Regions from separate parts of the Sporomusa intestinalis genome, predicted to be linked through region 3. Evidence: riboswitches for the same ligand, from Rfam matches in the RefSeq annotation. Region 3 holds a riboswitch; each other region holds the start of a gene.

Region 1 (6,140 bases), 2.1 Mb from region 3:
TGTGATCGCCCTCAACCAAGCGTATATTCTTAACCTTCGTCCCCATTTTTATGGCCGAAGAACTTCCTTTTACCTTAAGATCTTTGATTACACTTACCGCGTCACCATCCTGCAACACATTCCCATTTGCATCTTTGACAACGGTTCCCTGGCTTGTGCCGGCTTCTGCTCCTGCCGCCCACTCATGACTGCATTCCGGACATACCAATAGGATTCCATCTTCATACGTGTATTCTGAATTGCATTTTGGACAATTTGGCAATTGGTTCATGTTATATTGCTCCATTCTTTATTGGTTTTATCATCAAAAAGCGGCTTTTTCCGCTATGAGTCCTCTTTACTTCCTATTCATGGCAATATTTTTTCTTATCATGCTCATTTATTTTACGAATTACCCGGCAGGGATTTCCCGCTGCAATTACGCCGGCCGGGATAAAACACATAGCCCTGCTACCGGGCCTCCCAGCTTGACGAATGCAGCGCAAAAGCAAGCGCATCCGCCACCGCAGCGGGCAACATGGAGCCGTGAGTTTTGTCAGCCTGCTCCCGAAAACTTACCTGCAGGCCGGCTAGTCCCCCTAAGTCGGCGGCGATCTCCCTGCCTGTTAGCCCGGAGCGAAACCTCGTTAGCGAGGCGGCGTCAGCTTTAGAGAGCCCTGCCCGCAGGGCTTGTTGGCCGGCAGTCTCTACCAACAGGCGTACAGACGCTTTGCCGTTCCTTGCCTGTTCGCCAGCCACGAAGCCGGCGTGCTCCGCTAAAATCGAACCGCCATTCCACCATATTGACGGATCGGCGGCCACATAAGACTGGAACGACGTAGGCGAGGTATAGAGGATATGCAGGACGAGCAAGCCAGCCAGGGAATGCCCGAATAGGGTCTGCCGGCTGCGGTCGACCGGCGCCATCCTCTCAATCACTGGCTTTAGCTCTGTTTCGATGGCAGCAAAAAATGTGTCACGGCCACCTGTTGCGAAGGCCCCTAAGCCTATGGCCTCAATCGGAATGAGATCCGGCGAGGTCGGCGGTGTGAGATCAAAGTAACGCCGGCCGACATCGATACCGGCATCAATCGGATAACCTATGCCAACCGTTACAACAGGCGAGAAACCGGCAGCCTTCTGGGCAGCCTGCAGCAGCGGAAAAGTCAGGTTTCCGTCAAGCAGGTAGATCACCGGATAACCCTTGGCAGGCACGGGGCCAACCGGCACTGAAACGAAAATCCGATACCTGCCGCCATGTTTTTGGAAATAAAGATCAAAGGTCTTAAGCTGGTATTCAGTCCGTCCGGCCCCTGCAGAACCGGCAATATCTGCCGCTAAACCAGCCGGGGCCGCAGGGGTTGTGGCCTGATTATAGGCCCCTGTTTCCCGGTTGCAGGCGCTTGCCCACATAATTACAAGCAAAACAGCTAAAACCAGGCTTTTCCACTTGCGAATTTTATACCGGAATTTCATCGTTAAAAGGCTCCTTTACCCTAGCCGCAGGCGGCACCTATTACATTGTAATTGGCTTTTTATAAAAGTGATTGTTTTATTGATTTCGGGCATTTTCTCTAGCGCATCCGTTTTATTTTTATGCCTGTAATAACTGAATAACTTAGCCCCATCCAGTTTTTCGCTTGAGAATAGTGCAACATTTAATTTGTCTAGCATCCAATGATAGCGCGGGAAAATATGAAAGTGGCAATGACTTGTTTCCTCTCCCAAGTTCAGTATATACACCTTTTCAACCTCCGGCAGCTTCTGCAGAATACACATTATGGTTTTTGTCCCTCTGGCCATTGCCACCAGCTCTGTATCGGTTAACTCCTGATAATCAGGGACATGCCTGAGCGGGGAAATAATTATATACCCTGGTATATTGACATCAAGACAATGATGTACAATAATGCTGTCACTCTTGTAAAGCAGCCCTCCGGGTGGAATCCTTGTTCCTTCGATAATCCGGCAAGTTATGCACATAACCTTTGCTCCTGTTATATACCTTTTATTTCGTAATTTACCATCCATATATAAAACTCCTGCTAATGGATCAGCAGGAGTTCTCTGTATTGGGCAGTTATCAGTGGCTGCGCTTCTCCCGGTCATACCTAACGGCAGGTTTATTGCCCGGTCAGGACCGCTTTTTTCCTGGCAACTAAATGATGCAGCCAATCTTGTTGTTTAAAATTTTAACAAATGTTTTGCGAATGAAGGTATCGGAATAGAATTTCTCGCACAGCTCTGTTAGTTGCCGGGGAGTAAGTCCGATATCTTCTGCCAGCACTTCCGGAAATTCCTGCTCGGCCAAAATATGCTGAGCAATTGCCTGCGTACTGGTAAATAAACCAATATGTAAAATAGTGTTGTCCCCGTACCAGGTTTCGTTAAAACGACGGCCAAAAAGCTGCAGAGCCGTACGGCAGGCACTTTCATTCAACTCCCAGAAGCTAACCAGCTCTTCTATCGTGGCAACCATTGCCGCTGCATCTTCTCTATGCAGCTGTTGAATGGAAGCCAGTAGTTCCTGCGTTGAGGCAATGGGAATTAACAGCTTCTCATTTTCCTTATACATAATAAAATAGAAGGCCAGCGGTACATATATGTACAACAAGAACCCCAGTAAGGATTTACTGTCAGGATAGCACGCCCAGTTATTATCCAAGGTCTTTCTAGGATAATCAATGAGAGTCGTATTAACAAATAAAACCTGATAAGGATCGGCTTTATCGTCAAAATGACTTTGCCATACATCCGTTTTGCCGGCTAATGTACCTTCCCAGTAATAGTGGCTATTGTATTTGCACATGCTAACACCTCACAGGGGTTGAATATCTACACTTAGCGCGAATACAACTCGATGATATGAATTTCGTTGACTTCAATTGGCAGTTCTTCCCGATTGGGCAGGCGAAGCAGGGTGCCGCTAAAATCATCGTAGTTCTTTTCAATATAGGGCAGGTCAAAGGATCTGAGGTCGCGGAAATTGCTGACAAACATTTCGTTGTTACGGGATTTTTCCGCCAGGCTGACAACATCACCTACGGCCACAGCATAGGACGGAATATCAACACGTTTTCCATTGACGCGAACATGGCCATGGTTAACCATTTGGCGGGCTTGTCGTATGGAATTGGCAAAGCCGATACGGTAGACCAGATTATCAAGGCGGCATTCCAATGCTTTTAATAGGACAAGACCGCTGACGTCCCGGCTGTTCAGGGCCTTTTGCATATATCGGGCAAACTGTTTTTCCAGTACTCCATAATACGCTTTCAACTTTTGTTTTTCCAGCAGTTGAATGCCGTAGTTAGAGAGTTTCTTATTATTTCGCCTAGTTGTTTTTTCAAGACGATTGAGGGCTTTAGGGTGACCGCAGATGTTTACGCCAAAACGGCGGCAAAGTTTAAACCGGGGATCTCTTTGAGTGGCCAAAATACAATCATTCCTTTCGCACAAGCTGTCTATGGCTTAGTTACTTGAACAGGATAACCTACATACTTGTATAAGTATAACACCAATGAGAATGATATTCAATATCGTTCTCATTAAATTTTGCCGGCGCTCTTAGCGCAACCGTCTCTTTATCCGCTTATATTAAGATTTACCAAGGTTTATTAACATCTATTAACATTTATAGAACGGCTATATAGGTTTATGTTATTATCTTAGCGTATAGTGTGCTAGCCAAATGTACGGGCCCTGGAATATAGACAAATACATAATTAGCATACTTATCGAAAGGTAAGGACGCAAAGCCATGGGTCTAAGGGCAAGTATGCCTATGATTGCCAGGTTGCCGTTTGGTTTAACCGCTAAACGCCTCATAAACCAGCTATGGGGCTGGTTTATTTGTTTGGAAAAATTTATTTTGTTGGGGAAAACAGATTATGAAAGGAGTTTGGCGAGGATGGAGTTGACTGCATTACAGAAAAAAATACTGGAGTATATTGATTGCAACCAGATGAGCACAACGGAAATAGCCGATGCTATGCATAAAACGGGAGAGTTGGACCCCAGATTGCAGGTTCTACTGCCTGGCAGCAGAGTAGCAGGGCTCATCCACTATATTCCTGCGTTCAACGGTTCCAATTATCATGTACATAATTATATCCGCAATACGCCTAAAGACGCTGTAGTTTATATTGATGCAGTGAATTGCGACGGCAAAGCGATCATTGGCGATCTGATTGCCAAATATATCTTTACTTATCGTCAGGCCAAGGGGATTGTGGTTAGCGGCTTGGTACGCGATGTCCAGCAACTGATCAAAGAAAACTATCCTATGTGGACTTATGGCCGGTCGCCAATCGGTTGTATCAATACCGACACCGGTTTCGACGAGGCTTATTATAACAAACGGAAACAGGAGTTGGACGGTGGAATCATTGTTGCTGATGATTCCGGTGTTATCGTAATCAAACAAGACCAAATTGCCGGGCATATGCTGGAACGGTTGGAGTTTCTGGGGAAACAGGAAGCTATCTGGTCTGATTGTATTAACCGGTTAAGATGGGATACTTTTGATACTATTTGCTTGAAAAAATACAATGAAACAAAATAGTCCGGAACAGCCGGCTGCAAGCTGACAATTGCTGGTGCGACCACTGAAAATCATGGCTAGGATGTGGACAAATGAATTGGGATAGCCTTCCTTTATTAATAATACTGGCGTTATCTATGATCGGCAATAACCATACGGTAGCGGTAGCGGCCTTGGTTCTGTTGCTCATTCCCCGATTAGGTCTTGAAAATTATCTCCCGCTGATAGACAAGCACGGTATCAATATCGGCATTGTCATTCTGACCATCGCCGTCCTGAGTCCGGTGGCCCAGGGTCATATAGCCATGAACGACATGCTGGCGATCTTTAAATCTCCGGTTGGCTTTCTCGCGGTTGTGATTGGGGTTTTCCTGGCCTGGGTTGCAGGTCAGGGAGTCATTTTTATGAAGGAGTCACCGGAAACAGTATCGGCTCTGATTGTCGGCACAGTTATCGGTGTTTGTTTCTTTCGCGGGCTGCCTGTCGGGCCGCTCATCGCCGGCGGTTTGGTGGCGCTGCTGGTAAATGTATTGGGGTTATTCAAACGATGAACAAGCACACTTGATTTACATTCGCACACTTCAATAAGGAGCTAATGACTAATGAAAAAAAAGTTTTTTATTCTGCTGATCATTATTAGTTGTGTCCCATTGCTCGGAGCCTCCCTTTTTTCTTTTTCATTGTATAATAAATCCCTCCAGGCTGATTTCTATTCACTCAGTGCCAGTGAGCTGGAAGTATTAAAGTCGGAAACCCGCGATTATATCGATAAGCACCTGGAAGTACTTAGAGGAACTGCCCAGACCGCCCCGGTAAGAAATTACGATCTGCCGGCGGCAGGCCAGCTGCTGGGTGACACACAGAAAGTATTTACCGCGCTGGCCATGACCGTTGATGACAATCAAGGCAATCAGCTGGTAAGAGGCGACAATGCCAAATTGGTGAAAGTTGGCGACCGGACCTTTTACCAGGAAGCGGTACAAGGAAAAGATGAGGTAGTTTCTGAAGTCCTCGTCAGTAAGACAGACGGCAAGCCGGTAGTTGCCATAGCCACACCGATACGGGCGGCCAATGGAGCAGTGACCGGCGTTTTGCAAGCCTCCATCAATCTCTCGTTCCTCAAGGATTTCGTCGTTAAGCGGTCACAAAACGGAGTTACCGCCTACATCCTCGATCAGGACGGAAAAATTACCGCCCATCCCGATGAACAGGTTTCAAACGAGCGCAAGGATATGAGCAGCCTCCCCTTTGTGCAGAAGGCACTGCAAGGTCAAAGCGGCCGGGAGGAAATCATTGATGATAATGGTGTCCGCAAGCTGGTCAATTATGTGTATGATCCTAAAACACGCTGGATTATCTGCATGGAAAAATCCTTCGATGAATTTAATGCTAAAAATAATAACCTCCTCCTGGCCAATCTGACTATACTGCTGATAACCATTCTAGTGGTAGGTTTCATTAGTGTTTTTGTTTCCAAGCATATAACCAGGCCTATCATCCAATTGGTAGAAGCCACTGAAGCTATGAAAACCGGTAATTTGAACATTGAAATCACCAACCGGCAAAATGACGAAATCGGCAAGCTGGCGCAGAACTTCAATGCCATGGTTGGCGGGCT
Region 2 (6,140 bases), 1.1 Mb from region 3:
CAAATCAGTTCCTTGGCAAAAACCTCCGGGAATTGGGGTTAGAGAAAAGAATATATGAAAAATGTGACCATTATTTTAAGCGGGCTGTGGCAACGGCGGCTAAAGCGGTTTTTCAACTACGCAGCAGTACACGGTCTTATCATATTTCCTATCTGCCGGAAAACAACTCCCAGGGAGATGTGGCGACAATACTGGGAATTGTCCGCGACATGACGCAGGAGCGGCGGGCAAGAGATGAGCTGACCCGGGCCTGCCGGAAGTTTAGCTTGGCTCAGAATATTGCCAAACTGGGGTACTTTGAATGGGATTTTGTTACGAATGAGCTAAACTGGTCTGATCAGCAGTATAAAAATTTCGGCTTTCTGCCTCAGTCCTTTATCCCTACGATGGAGTTTTACCTGAGCCGGATTTATCCGGAGGATTTAGAAATCGTAAATATGACGAATGAGGTGGCCCGGAAGGGCTTTGTGGAATCAGAGTTCAGAATCGTTAGACCCGACCGGACGGTTGGCTGGCTGTGGGCCCGGGTCAAATCACTTGCCAATGAGCAAGGCGTCTTTACCAGCCTGTTCGGGACGACCCAGGACATTACCGAACAGAAGCAGACGGAAAACCGGATTTTACGGGTAGAGAAGGATTTGGTGTTTTCCAACCAATTGAACAGTCGCAGTGCCTATTTAAATAAGCTGCTGGTTAATGCCTACTCACCGGAATATATAACCAAGGCCCTTAACGAATTTGGCATTGAAACAAAAGCCGAACATTGCTGCTTTGTGATTCAGCTGACGCATAAGCCGGCAGGTCCTGCCGCTGATGCCAATGCTAAAACGGCAGGCAAGCAGGCCGTATTAGTCTGGCTGGCGGAAAAGGAGATGGGCTGCACCTGGAAATTTAATGATGATATCATTCTGCTGGTAACGCTGGCAGAGGCAGGCATAACCTGTAAGCAAAGGCAAATTGAGTTTGCCAGTCAGCTGATTTGCGAAATGAAGGTGCTTTTCCCTCATATCAGTGCCAAAGTCGGCATTTCCGGGGCGTCAGGGAATCCAATCCGGTTCCGGGACAGCTATGAGAAGGCGAACCGGGCCGTTGTTGTTGCCGCTTCCAATTGCGCGCAAGTGGTGCATTGTGATGATATTGGGATTTATGAAGTCGCTTTTCAGCTGCTCCATGATGAAAATACCTGCACCCTTGTGCAAAATACGATCGGACGCCTGGCCGAATATGACCAGGCGCGGGGCAGCAACCTGTTATACACGCTGGAATTGATACTGGAGGAGATAAATCTAAAGGCCGTATCGCAGAAGCTTTTCATCCATCATAATACGGTCATTTGGCGAAAAAGGCGGATTGAGGATTTTTTGGGGATGTCGCTGGATAAAATGGAGACCAAGGTATTGCTGGTTTTGTATTTGAAGATATGGAAATTACAGCGAGCGGAGACAGGTGAGCATAATTGAATTTGCCGGCACCAGGGTCATTGTTATGCGGCAACAATAGACACCGGTTTTTTTTGTACTCTACTCCAATAGTATTAACAAGGAAAGTATTGTAGAATTATGTATGAATTTGAAATAATATGCAGGATTTTAATTGCCCCCAAGAATACCATTCCACCACATAGCGGTCATAGCAGAAGAGAATCTACAATAGGCGGGTTGAAACTCACTCGGAATAATTAAGTACCTGGCTGTTGTGACTAGTTAGGTACTATTTTATTTGAACGGAGGATAAGATGTTCCCGAACCAACACTTATTACGGGTAGAAGAACTTAAGCCAGGTATGATCATAGCCCAGCCGGTTCTGGCTGATACAGGACAAGTTCTGCTGGAGCAAGGGGTATTTTTGACAGAGGACTTTATTGATAATCTCGGCAACTGGAAAATATCGTACGTCAGTATTGTGTTGCCTGATAACAGCTTATCCTCCAATTACCGGTTTTTTAGTATGTATGGGGATACGCTGAAATCAGTAGAGGAAACCTTTAAAAAAGTCCGGGCTTTTAAAGAGGTGCCGATGGCAGAGTGCGAGGAATTAGTCGAAAACTATATCGAACTGATTGTCAACATTGTCGGGGTCATAGATGATTTGCATAATGTTAAAGCCCACAATGAATATACTTTCCGGCACTCGCTTAATGTGGCAATCATCGCCGGTATTATTGGCAAATGGATGGGATTTACCGGGAAAAATCTGAAAGACATCATATTGGCAGGGCTGCTGCACGATATCGGCAAGGTGCTAATCCCTGAAGGCATACTGGACAAGCCGGGAAAGCTTACCCCGGAAGAGATGGCAGTTGTCCGGGCCCATCCTACCCACGGGTATCATTTATTGGATGACTGTCTGGAAATAAGGGAAGAGGTAAAACTGGGGATATTGCAGCATCATGAGCGGGAAGACGGCAGTGGTTATCCTTTGGGCTTATCCCGGGAGAAAATACATATCTACGCCAAGATTGTTGCCATTGCCGATATCTATGACGCAATGAGCACCGAGCGGGTGTACAGGAAGAAGGTGCCGCCTTTTACCGTGGTTGAGGTTATTCTGGATCAGATGTATGACAAGCTTAATCCTCAGATCTGCCTGATTTTTCTGGCTCATATCCGGGGTTTTCTCATCGGCAGTTCGGTGCTGCTGAATGATGGCAGCAAAGCCAAGGTAGTACTGTTAAACGGACTGTTAAAATTAAGACCGGTGGTTCAACTGGAAAGCGGGGATTTAATTGATCTTGACAGGGAAAAAAATCTTGAGGTTGTTACGATGCTGGATGAGGTAAACGCCGTATAGGCACAGCAGCTCCCAATAAAATATTGGCAAACTTACTGAAAGGTAAGGACGCAAAGCCATGGGTCTAACGAAAGTCACACATTCTATGACTGCCAGGTTGCTATTGTTCTAACGGAGTATTCGTCAGCCTTGGCAACAGGCATATGACGATTTTTTTATTTTTAGCATGTTGATCATATGTGCTGATGACAATATTACAATTCATAAGAGGGGAGCTTAAAAAATGAAAATTAAAAAGATCCAATCACGCTTGTTGCTGGTATTGCTGCCATTGGTGTTAGCCGCTTTAAGTGTATTAGCCGGAGTCAGTTATTCTCTCTCCACCAAGTCGCTGTCGACAAGTATTGATGAAACAGCTATGGCGGTGGGAACTGACTATGCCCGGCGGGTGCAGGCCGACATCAGCCTCCTGATTTCCCAGCTGGAGGGTCTGGCCAGTGTTCAGCAGGTGAGTGCCGGGGCTGATAAAATTCAGATTGCCCAGGCCCTGGCGGAATTTCAAGCCCGGATTAAAAATTTTGATGTCGTTATCTTTATTTTACCGGACGGCGCAGGTATTTCCGGTACCGGCGCTGCGGCTGACTATGGAGAACGTGAATATTTCAAAAAGGTACTGGCAACAAAGGCCACTGTTGTCTCTGATCCTCTGATATCCAAGGCCACTGGGAAGCTGGCGGTCGTTCTGGCGGTCCCGGTTACCCATGAGGGCCGGCTGACCGGGGTGCTTGTCGGCACATTTTCCATGGAAAGGCTGACAGACATGATTAAAGACCTGCATTTCCTGGACACCGGTTACGGCCAGCTTAGTGACGATTCGGGCCTTATTATCGCCCATCCCAAGCGGCCGGACCTTGCCGGTAAACTGAATATCTCCGAAAAGAAGATAAATCCGGAACTTAAGCTGCAGGATTCCGAACTGGATGACCGCCTGGTCAGCTTGTTTAAGGAGGCGGCACAGACGGGGAAGCAGGCCCGGGGGGTATATCGCTTTAATGATAATGTGGAGAGAGTCAGTGTATCCACACCGGTCGAGCTGCCGGGCGGGCAACGGTGGGTCATGATGGTGGCGGCCCCGCAGGCCGAGGCGACCAGGCCAACAGATACCCTGGCAAGGGCGATGCTGTTTATTGCCATTTTGTGTTTAGCTGTTGCCACTGCCGGCATTATTATGATCGCCAGATATATTGCCAAACCGATTTCTCTGATTCGCGATGAATGCCTGTTGCTGGCCCAGGGTGACTTGCGGGAGCGGGAGGCTAATATATCCTCCGCAGATGAAATTGGTCAACTGGCCAAAGGCTTCAGGGAAATGCGGGAAAATTTGCGTACCCTTGTCGCTAGGGTACACGCTCAGGCCGAACAGCTGGCAGCTTCCAGTGAGGAGCTGACCGCCAGTGCCGACCAATCGGCACAAGCGGCCAATCAGGTCGCGATCTCCATTACTGCTGTGGCGGCCGGAGCCGGCGACCAGCTGGCGGCGGCAAATCAAACGGCAGCGGTGGTTGAAGCCATGTCAGCCAGTATTCAGCAGGTTGCGGCAACCGCCAGTGAGGTAGCCGGGCAATCCTCTCAGGCAGCCGGTAAAGCCAACGAAGGCAGTGCTGCCGTCAATAAAGCGGTATATCAAATGACGCAAATCGAAGAAACTGTTAATAATTCGGCCAAGGTAGTAAGTGAGCTGGGGGAGCGGTCGCGCGAGATCGGCCAGATCGTAGCCACGATCTCCGGTATTGCGGGCCAGACGAATCTATTGGCTCTTAATGCGGCGATTGAGGCTGCCCGGGCTGGTGAGCAGGGACGCGGCTTTGCCGTTGTAGCCGAAGAGGTACGTAAGCTGGCCGAACAGTCCCAAGCAGCTACGGAGCAAATCGCCGCCTTGATTGGCGGCATTCAGGGGGATACGGACAAAGCGGTACAGGCGATGGATGCGGGCACCCGCGAAGTTAATCTGGGAGCCGAGGTGGTCAATGCTGCCGGCCAGGCTTTTCAGGAAATTGTCCTGCTGGTAACCCAGGTATCGGAGCGGGTGACGGAGATATCGGCTGCGATTGAGCAGATGAAACTTGGCAGTCAGCAGATTGTCGGTTCGGTAAACCGGATTGACAACCTGAGCAAAACCGCAGCCGGGGAAGCTCAGGTCGTCTCGGCGGCCACGGAGGAGCAGTCGGCAACGATGGAGGAAATCGCTGCTTCCAGCCAAAGCCTTGCTCACCTGGCAACAGACCTGCAGGAAGCTGTGAGAAAGTTCCTGGTGTAACAAAAGCCTGAGCCGCCGGCCGCAGCCTGCAAAATTTGACAGGGTACAACCGGTCTGCTAAAATGTACCTGAATTATGATAATGCTTATCGTGATTCAGGTGCTGTACAAAAGCATACCGAAATACAATGCAAGGCAGGTAATGCCAATGATGCGTTCCAAACGTAACCGGCTGTTGCGTCATACTATATGGCGTGGGCACAAAGGTGCTTTGCTGCTGAAAACTGTTGGGATCATAATTTGTCTGGTGCTATTGACCCCCTACCTGCAGTCGGCGATTTCCGAGCCCAGCACTTCCGAGGCCCATCCCGGCGAGCTTACAGGTAAAAAAATCCGTCTGGTGTGGGAGCCGATCCCGGATGCGGTTGCTTACCAAATTGTGTTTAGCAAGGAACAGGGCGAGATGAATGGAGAGAACAACCTCATTGCGGGTATCCTGGGTAAGGAAATATATACCCCCGGTGTTGAGCTGGATATAGCTCTTTTGCCTAAAGAAGAAACAATTTGGTGGCAGGTCCGGGCTTTGAATCTGGACAGAGAGCCCATTTCCGGCTTTACTGCCGCGCAGGAGTTGACGGCCGGAGAGATTGACCCGTCCGCCCCCTATATTACCGCGCATTTGGCGGCTCTGCCCAGAGTGCCTTTATATCCCGTGTATGCCTGGATTCCGGTATTGGCGGCAGAGGCCTATGAGGTACAGGTTTTTTCCGGGCCAGTCCAGTCCGGTACGCTCAAAAAGAGTTATGTGGTAAAAGGGGCGTCGGCTTTTGACTATTATGATACTGACGCATTTACCGCTGCGGGAGACTACTGGTGGCGGGTCAGAGCTCTGGACGCGAAAGGACAGCAGCTGGGGGTCTGGTCAGAGGCCCGGACCTTTACCGTACAATGGGAGGGCAATCGTGTGGCCGCACTGGGCGACAGTGTTACCCATGGCGGCGGGGCGGTCTCTAATCCGCCCAGTGATCCGGTGTATGACTGGACAAGCTATGTAGGCCTGCCGGTAAAAAATTTAGGCCGCAGCGGGGATACAACCAGTACTATTTTGGCCCGCTTTGATGAGGATGTATTGCCCTTCCGGCCGGATATACTC
Region 3 (6,140 bases):
GCGCGACAAAATTGAAGCAAGATGCAGGCGGATTGCCGGCATGGAAGAGCAGGGCGACAAAATCTACCGGCAGGAAATGGTGAGACTGTTTGGTCAGGTCCAAGATCCGATTGAACTGATAAAGTGGAAAGAAATTTTATTACATCTGGAAGATACCCTTGATCTCTGCGAGACAGCAAGCAAGCTGATTCAAGGTATCGTCCTGAAATATGCCTGAGCCGGCAACTGGCAATCCCGGTTATTTCCTTCTGTTTTGTTGACAGTAGACGGGGGGAGATATAACTGCCGGGGATAGGCGCGCAGGCCGCGGCTAGCTATTGGCAGCTGTAGAGCTGTTAAACAAATACCGCTGAAAGAAAAATCCCAGACCCAGCCCAAAAAATGCTGAGCCGGCCACATGGAGGTAGTAGTCGCCGAGTGGTCTTAGTTCGATAAATTTACCTTCAATTACTGCCGAAAACAGCATTTCGGCCAGCGCTGAGGCCAGCAGCCCCAAAAAAATTCCTTTTACAATTAAATTTGTTTGTCCTATGGCCTTAATTGTATAATAAAACAGAATCCCGATCAGTCCGCCGATTACGAAATTTACATAGAGGCCCAGCAGGAAATTTGGCCTGTTCATAGTTAATATCATGCTATCAAGCTGATAAATGCTATACCGGCCAACACCCCAATACAGCATGATGCGGGAAACGATTTCAGCGAGCAAAGTTGACAATGCGCCGATTATGGCGGCGAGCAGTGGTTTATCATTATTCAAAATACTTCCTCCTTTTACCTTTGTGTTATTGTTCGCAGAAGCGAAGCCAGAAATACTTGCGATAAAAATCAAAGTTGACTGGTGATGAAACTCGGGTCAGGAACCTTCCGTATTTTTCGCCGGTTCTACTTTGGGCAGGGACCGGTAGCGGCACTAGTCGATTGCCGCTGTCTCAGAACCGTAAGGGGGTGTCCCGTATCCCTTTTCTGATGGAGCATATGCATACAGGCTGGCCGGGCCTGATTTTGCTTGGCTATCTTATCGGCGTCATCACAGGCTTGTTTGGCATTGGCGGCGGCTTTTTATTAACCCCGTCTTTGAAAGTAATATTTCATGTGTCCTATCCTGTGGCTATTGGCAGCAGCTTGCTGCAGATTTTTTGCACAGCGCTGTTTTCTGCCTACCAACACTGGCAGCATAAGATGCTGGATACCAAAATGGGAGCCATCACGGCGGCAGCCAGTCTGGTCGGAGCTGAAGGCGGTGTCCGGCTGCTGCAGTTTTTTTCTGCCCAGCAAATGGTTGAGCTTGGCGGACGTCCTGTTCCCCTGACAGATGTAATAGTCAGTCTGGGGTTTCTTACGCTGTTGCTTCCCACCGCTGTATTTATGTACCGGGAGGCCTGCGCCAGCCGGCAGCGGGGCACTGATGAACCGGAGACCAGGCTGGGGAACCGGATTGCGAGCTGCCAATGGCCGCCGGTAGTGGCATTTGAGCAGTCCCAGATACTGCGTTTAAGTATTTGGATGCCGGTGCTGCTCAGCCTGCTGGTAGGGCTGTTTACGGGCCTGCTTGGTATTGGCGGCGGGTTTGTCAGTTTCCCCTTATTAGTCTATTGTCTGGGAATGCCGACCAAAACTGCCGTCGGCACAAGTACTCTCCAGGTCCTGGCAGCAAGCGGCTACGGTGCTGTGCGTTATATACAGGCAGGCAATGTCGATTTCCTGCTGGTTATGTTTATGCTGCTTGGTTCAATGCTGGGAGCCCGTACCGGCATAAGGCTGTCCCGGCGCATCAACGCCTGTGATACCCGTAGCTATTTTTCCGGGCTATTGGTAGTGGCTGTTTTGTTGATTGTGTATGATCTGCTTAAACAATTTGCCCTATAATGGGTTTGAATAAAAAATATTAGTAAAAATTACAAGTTTGATGATAGGTTTTTTCATGTAATAAAACTTGAAAACTAGCGGGTAATGATGATAAAATACTACTACAATAGGGTTGAGGATAATTCGCTGTAATTTAATATATTCTTATGCAAACTTATTGAAAGATAAGGACGCAAAGCTATGGGTCTACGTACTTTGTATATGACTGCCAGGTTGCATTGCAACCTGGCAGTCCTTTTATTTGCTTTTTGGATAAGTAATATTATTTAATATTATTATTTTATTAAAGGTTGGTATCTTGAAGCGCAACACCATAATCTCTGCGTGCGGCGGCGAGGAAATGAGGTAAGGCAGATTGGCAAAATCATGGATCAGGGCGGTGAATAACCTGTGAAAAAATTAATAGGCCTCCTGGTGGCAATAACAGCGTTAACCGGTATTTTTACAGAAAACCCGTTCGGTAGTACCCCGGCAGGACGGGTTTATGCCGCCAGTGCCGGTACTGACCAACAGCAGTTTCCCGCAGCCGGCTATATTGCGCCGGAAATTTATGCCGGCCTGCTTGATGAACTCATGCAGGTGGGCCAGCGGCGCAACCATCCTGACAGCAAGGTGAAATTTAACGGTGAAATCCGCTTGCATTATGCGCAAAACAGCGGCCCCGGGCGCTGGGAGCGGGATGCAGCCGGAATACGCACCCGCCTGGGCTTTCATGCCGATATATACCGGGACTGGCAGGCCTATGGCATGCTGGACGGGCAAAAGAGCTTGCACAATTATAATAACAGCTTGCGCCTTTCCCGCCTGTATGTTACGGGAACTATCGGCGCAACCGCCCTGAGAGCGGGTTCCTTCGGCTATCTGATGGCCGAAGGCAATGTGTATGACAGCCGCTTTAACGGTATCCGCCTTGACTTTGGCGGGCCTGTGGAATATACGCTGAGTTATGGGGAGACTAACGATACAAGCAAAACCTCTGTGGCAACTGCGCGGTATTCTGATTTTGATTATAATCTGGAAGCCGGCCTGTACCACTATGAGACCGGTGACAATTTGCACAGGCCAACAACGATCCGCACACTGAGCGGAAACTATCAGTTCAGTAATTTTGGCCTGGGGGCGATGGTGCTGGCTTCCAATGTGAAAGATAACCGGGGGGAGAGTACCGGCTATGTACTCAGCTTTGATTATGGTGAGTTGAAAACCTGGCGGCCGGGAACTTACGGAATATTTGCCAGATATTATAACCAGCCCCAGGGCACTTATATTGCCCATGGAATGAACGGCAGGGGCAGTGCCATGCAGGGCTTTAAGGGCTATGGCGCAGGCCTTAATTATACCCTGGCCGAAAATTTTGTCGGTGGTATTGAATATTACGATCTGGCTGACAAAATAAGCGGGGAAAAGGGCAAAACCTGGTGGAGCCACATCACACATTATTTTTAACTAGTAAGCAGGTGAATCGCGGCAATGAGAAGCATAGAGGGCATTCTTGCCCGCAAAGACTATCTGGCTGTTGTCGGCCTTGGCTATGTTGGCCTGCCGCTGGCGGTTGCTTTTGCCGACAAGGTCAAAACGCTGGGCTTTGACAATAATCAGGAAAAAATTAAGGTTTATCAACAGGGGATCGATCCTACCCGGGAGATTGGTGATGAAAAAATCAGCAGCACGGCCCTGGAATTTACCACAGACCCGGCCAGGCTGAAAGCGGCCCGGGTGATTATTGTGGCTGTGCCGACCCCGGTAAATGGCGATAAGACCCCCAATCTGGCGCCTGTCATCAATGCCAGCAAAGTAGTTGGCCAAAATTTATCGCCAGGCAGTATTGTTATTTTTGAGTCCACTGTATACCCGGGGGTTACCGAGGATATTTGCGTGCCGGTGCTGGAAAGAGAGTCCGGCCTGGCATGCGGCCGGGATTTTAAGGTGGGTTATTCACCGGAACGGATCAATCCGGGCGACCGGGTGCACAAGCTGGCAAGCATTTGCAAAATTGTGGCCGGTATCGATGCCGAGACCGTCGAGGCCATTGCGGCTGTCTATGAGCTGATTATTCAGGCCGGGGTCTATAAAGCCCCGAGTATTAAAGTGGCTGAAGCGGCCAAACTGGCTGAAAACGCCCAGCGGGATATTAATATTGCTTTTATGAATGAACTGGCAATGGCCTTTGACCGCATGGAAATCAACACAACCGACGTAATTGCGGCGATGAACACCAAATGGAATGCGTTAGGGTTTTATCCTGGCCTGGTTGGCGGACACTGTATCGGCGTCGATCCGTATTACTTTATTTATCAGGCCGAAATGCTGGGCTATCACTCGCAGATTATTGCCGCCGGCAGAAGGATTAATGACAATATGGCCAATTTTGTTACGGAAAATATCATTAAAAAAATGATCCAGGCTGATAAGGATGTCAAAAAAGCCAACATCTATCTTATGGGCCTAACCTTTAAAGAGAATTGTCCGGACATGCGCAATTCGAAGGCTGTCGATGTCTGCAAGCAGCTGGCGGCCTATGGGATTAAGGCCAAGGTTGTTGATCCGTTTGTCGATCAAACAGAATGCAAGCAGGAGCTTGAGCTGGACCCGGTAGCGCTAAACGAGGTCCGGGATGCCGATTGCCTGGTGTTCTTAGTGGCCCATCAGCCCTTCCGGGAACTGCAGCCGGCAGACCTGGCCGGCATGTATAAACAGCCGGAACAGCAGAGCCGGCATGTCCTTATTGATGTGAAAAGTATATTTAATCAGCAAACTATGGAAAAAAACGGCTATTGCTACTGGAGCCTGTAAGCATAAGGGGGTGCACTCGACGTGAGGAATAAAAAGATAGCCCTATTACTGGTGATGCTTGGTTTTTGCCTGCTGGCGGGGGGGATTTTCCTCAAGGGCTTGTTTACGGCGCCGACTGGCGGCCAATACCGGAATAGTACCGGGCTGGCAAGTGCCTACCAGGCGGAGGCTGAGATTGCCCGGGCGTGGGAACAACTGCAGCAGAGCCGGGAGAAAGCGACCGTTATCAGCCGGGGCAGCAGTAAGCAGCGGCAGCTGGCCCTTACCTTCGACGGACTGGCGGACCCGATTACTATGCAGCGGATATTAGACTTACTGCAGCAATATCAGGTTAAGGCCACCTTTTTTGTGGGGGGGCTGCAGGCGGCCGAAGATCCGCAAATGGTTGTCAATATGAAAACTGCCGGCCACAGAGTGGAAAATTATAGCCTGTACGGTATGGCAAACATGGAAACGCTGCCGGAGGAGCGGCTGATTAAAGATTTTAGCCAGGCCGGGAAAATTCTCAGCGTTGTGACCGGCCAGGGGCCGAATCTTTTAAAATGCAATGATACAAAATATACCGACCAGGTGCTGCAGGCAGCCAGAGCCGCCGGGTTTAAAGGCGTAGTCAGCAGTGACGTTTTGTTTAACGCCGGCCATATACCCTCGGTGGCAGCCGCCGAGGAGTTTGTCGGCCAGCTGCGGCCGGGGAGTATCATTGCCGTTAAGCTGCAGCGTAATGTGGAGCCGGTTAGCAAGGAACAGGGGCGGACGACCGGAACCCCGGCCATAGACAAACAACCGGGCCTGAAAGCACTGCCGGCATTAGCAGACCAACAGGAAACAGGGCTTGTCGATGCCGTGGCGAGGCTGCTCCTGGCCCTGCATACGGCAGATTACACTCCCGTATATGTGGAAGACTTTTATCAGCAGCAGGGTGCCGGCTCGGCCAATATAGCGTCAGCGGTTTCCGTCCCGGCCAAAATAGCTGCTTTCGTGCGGGGCCAGGCCGCAAGTCTGTTCGGCGTCCGGACCGCTTATGCGGCCGCCGCGGCCGAGGATAACCGGGCCCAGGAAATTAAGACAATATTCACCACTGAGCCGGCGGTCGCGTATACCTTCGGCGGCCTGGCCAATGAAACCGCTGTGGCCGATGTACTGGGGAGACTAAGGGAGCTTGGCATTACAGCGACTTTTTTTGTAGCCGAACCGGAAATAAAAAAATACCCTGCCGTGCTGCGGCAGATTATTGACGGCGGTCACGAAATCGGGCTGGCGATCAGGCCCAAAGAGGGGGAAACGGCAGCGGAAACCCGCAGCGTGATTATTGAAAACCGCAAAATCCTGCAAGAGCAGTTTGGAGTGGAAACCAACCTGATTAAACAGCCCTGGGGGGCCATAACCGATGCCACCCGCGAGGCCGTCGCCAGCCTGGACTGCAGACTGATCGGCCAGGCGGTCAACGTTGTGCAAAGCAAGCATCAGGATTATAGCTC

Evidence for each region. A riboswitch is a leader RNA that binds a small molecule or an ion and turns the genes downstream of it on or off. The one in region 3 is predicted to bind cyclic di-GMP.
Region 1: another riboswitch for cyclic di-GMP. It lies ahead of ACZ481_RS24405 (RraA family protein); the one in region 3 lies ahead of ACZ481_RS08340 (S-layer protein).
Region 2: another riboswitch for cyclic di-GMP. It lies ahead of ACZ481_RS03455 (methyl-accepting chemotaxis protein); the one in region 3 lies ahead of ACZ481_RS08340 (S-layer protein).

The regions. Positions count from the first base shown of each region.
Region 1 is NZ_AP042390.1:5,255,483-5,261,622, forward strand. Features, by position in the region: gene ACZ481_RS24380 (zinc ribbon domain-containing protein YjdM) at 1-271, opposite strand, end outside; gene ACZ481_RS24385 (alpha/beta hydrolase) at 451-1,455, opposite strand; gene ACZ481_RS24390 (HIT family protein) at 1,471-2,010, opposite strand; gene ACZ481_RS24395 (hypothetical protein) at 2,138-2,788, opposite strand; gene rpsD (30S ribosomal protein S4) at 2,821-3,414, opposite strand; cyclic di-GMP riboswitch class I at 3,697-3,783, shown strand; gene ACZ481_RS24405 (RraA family protein) at 3,890-4,543, shown strand; gene ACZ481_RS24410 (DUF441 domain-containing protein) at 4,615-5,073, shown strand; gene ACZ481_RS24415 (methyl-accepting chemotaxis protein) at 5,125-6,140, shown strand, end outside.
Region 2 is NZ_AP042390.1:724,991-731,130, forward strand. Features, by position in the region: gene ACZ481_RS03445 (PAS domain-containing protein) at 1-1,460, shown strand, start outside; gene ACZ481_RS03450 (HD-GYP domain-containing protein) at 1,736-2,791, shown strand; cyclic di-GMP riboswitch class I at 2,807-2,896, shown strand; gene ACZ481_RS03455 (methyl-accepting chemotaxis protein) at 3,015-5,048, shown strand; gene ACZ481_RS03460 (SGNH/GDSL hydrolase family protein) at 5,124-6,140, shown strand, end outside.
Region 3 is NZ_AP042390.1:1,847,353-1,853,492, forward strand. Features, by position in the region: gene ACZ481_RS08325 (DUF47 domain-containing protein) at 1-217, shown strand, start outside; gene ACZ481_RS08330 (hypothetical protein) at 311-760, opposite strand; gene ACZ481_RS08335 (sulfite exporter TauE/SafE family protein) at 970-1,869, shown strand; cyclic di-GMP riboswitch class I at 2,007-2,090, shown strand; gene ACZ481_RS08340 (S-layer protein) at 2,260-3,315, shown strand; gene ACZ481_RS08345 (nucleotide sugar dehydrogenase) at 3,340-4,662, shown strand; gene ACZ481_RS08350 (polysaccharide deacetylase family protein) at 4,684-6,140, shown strand, end outside.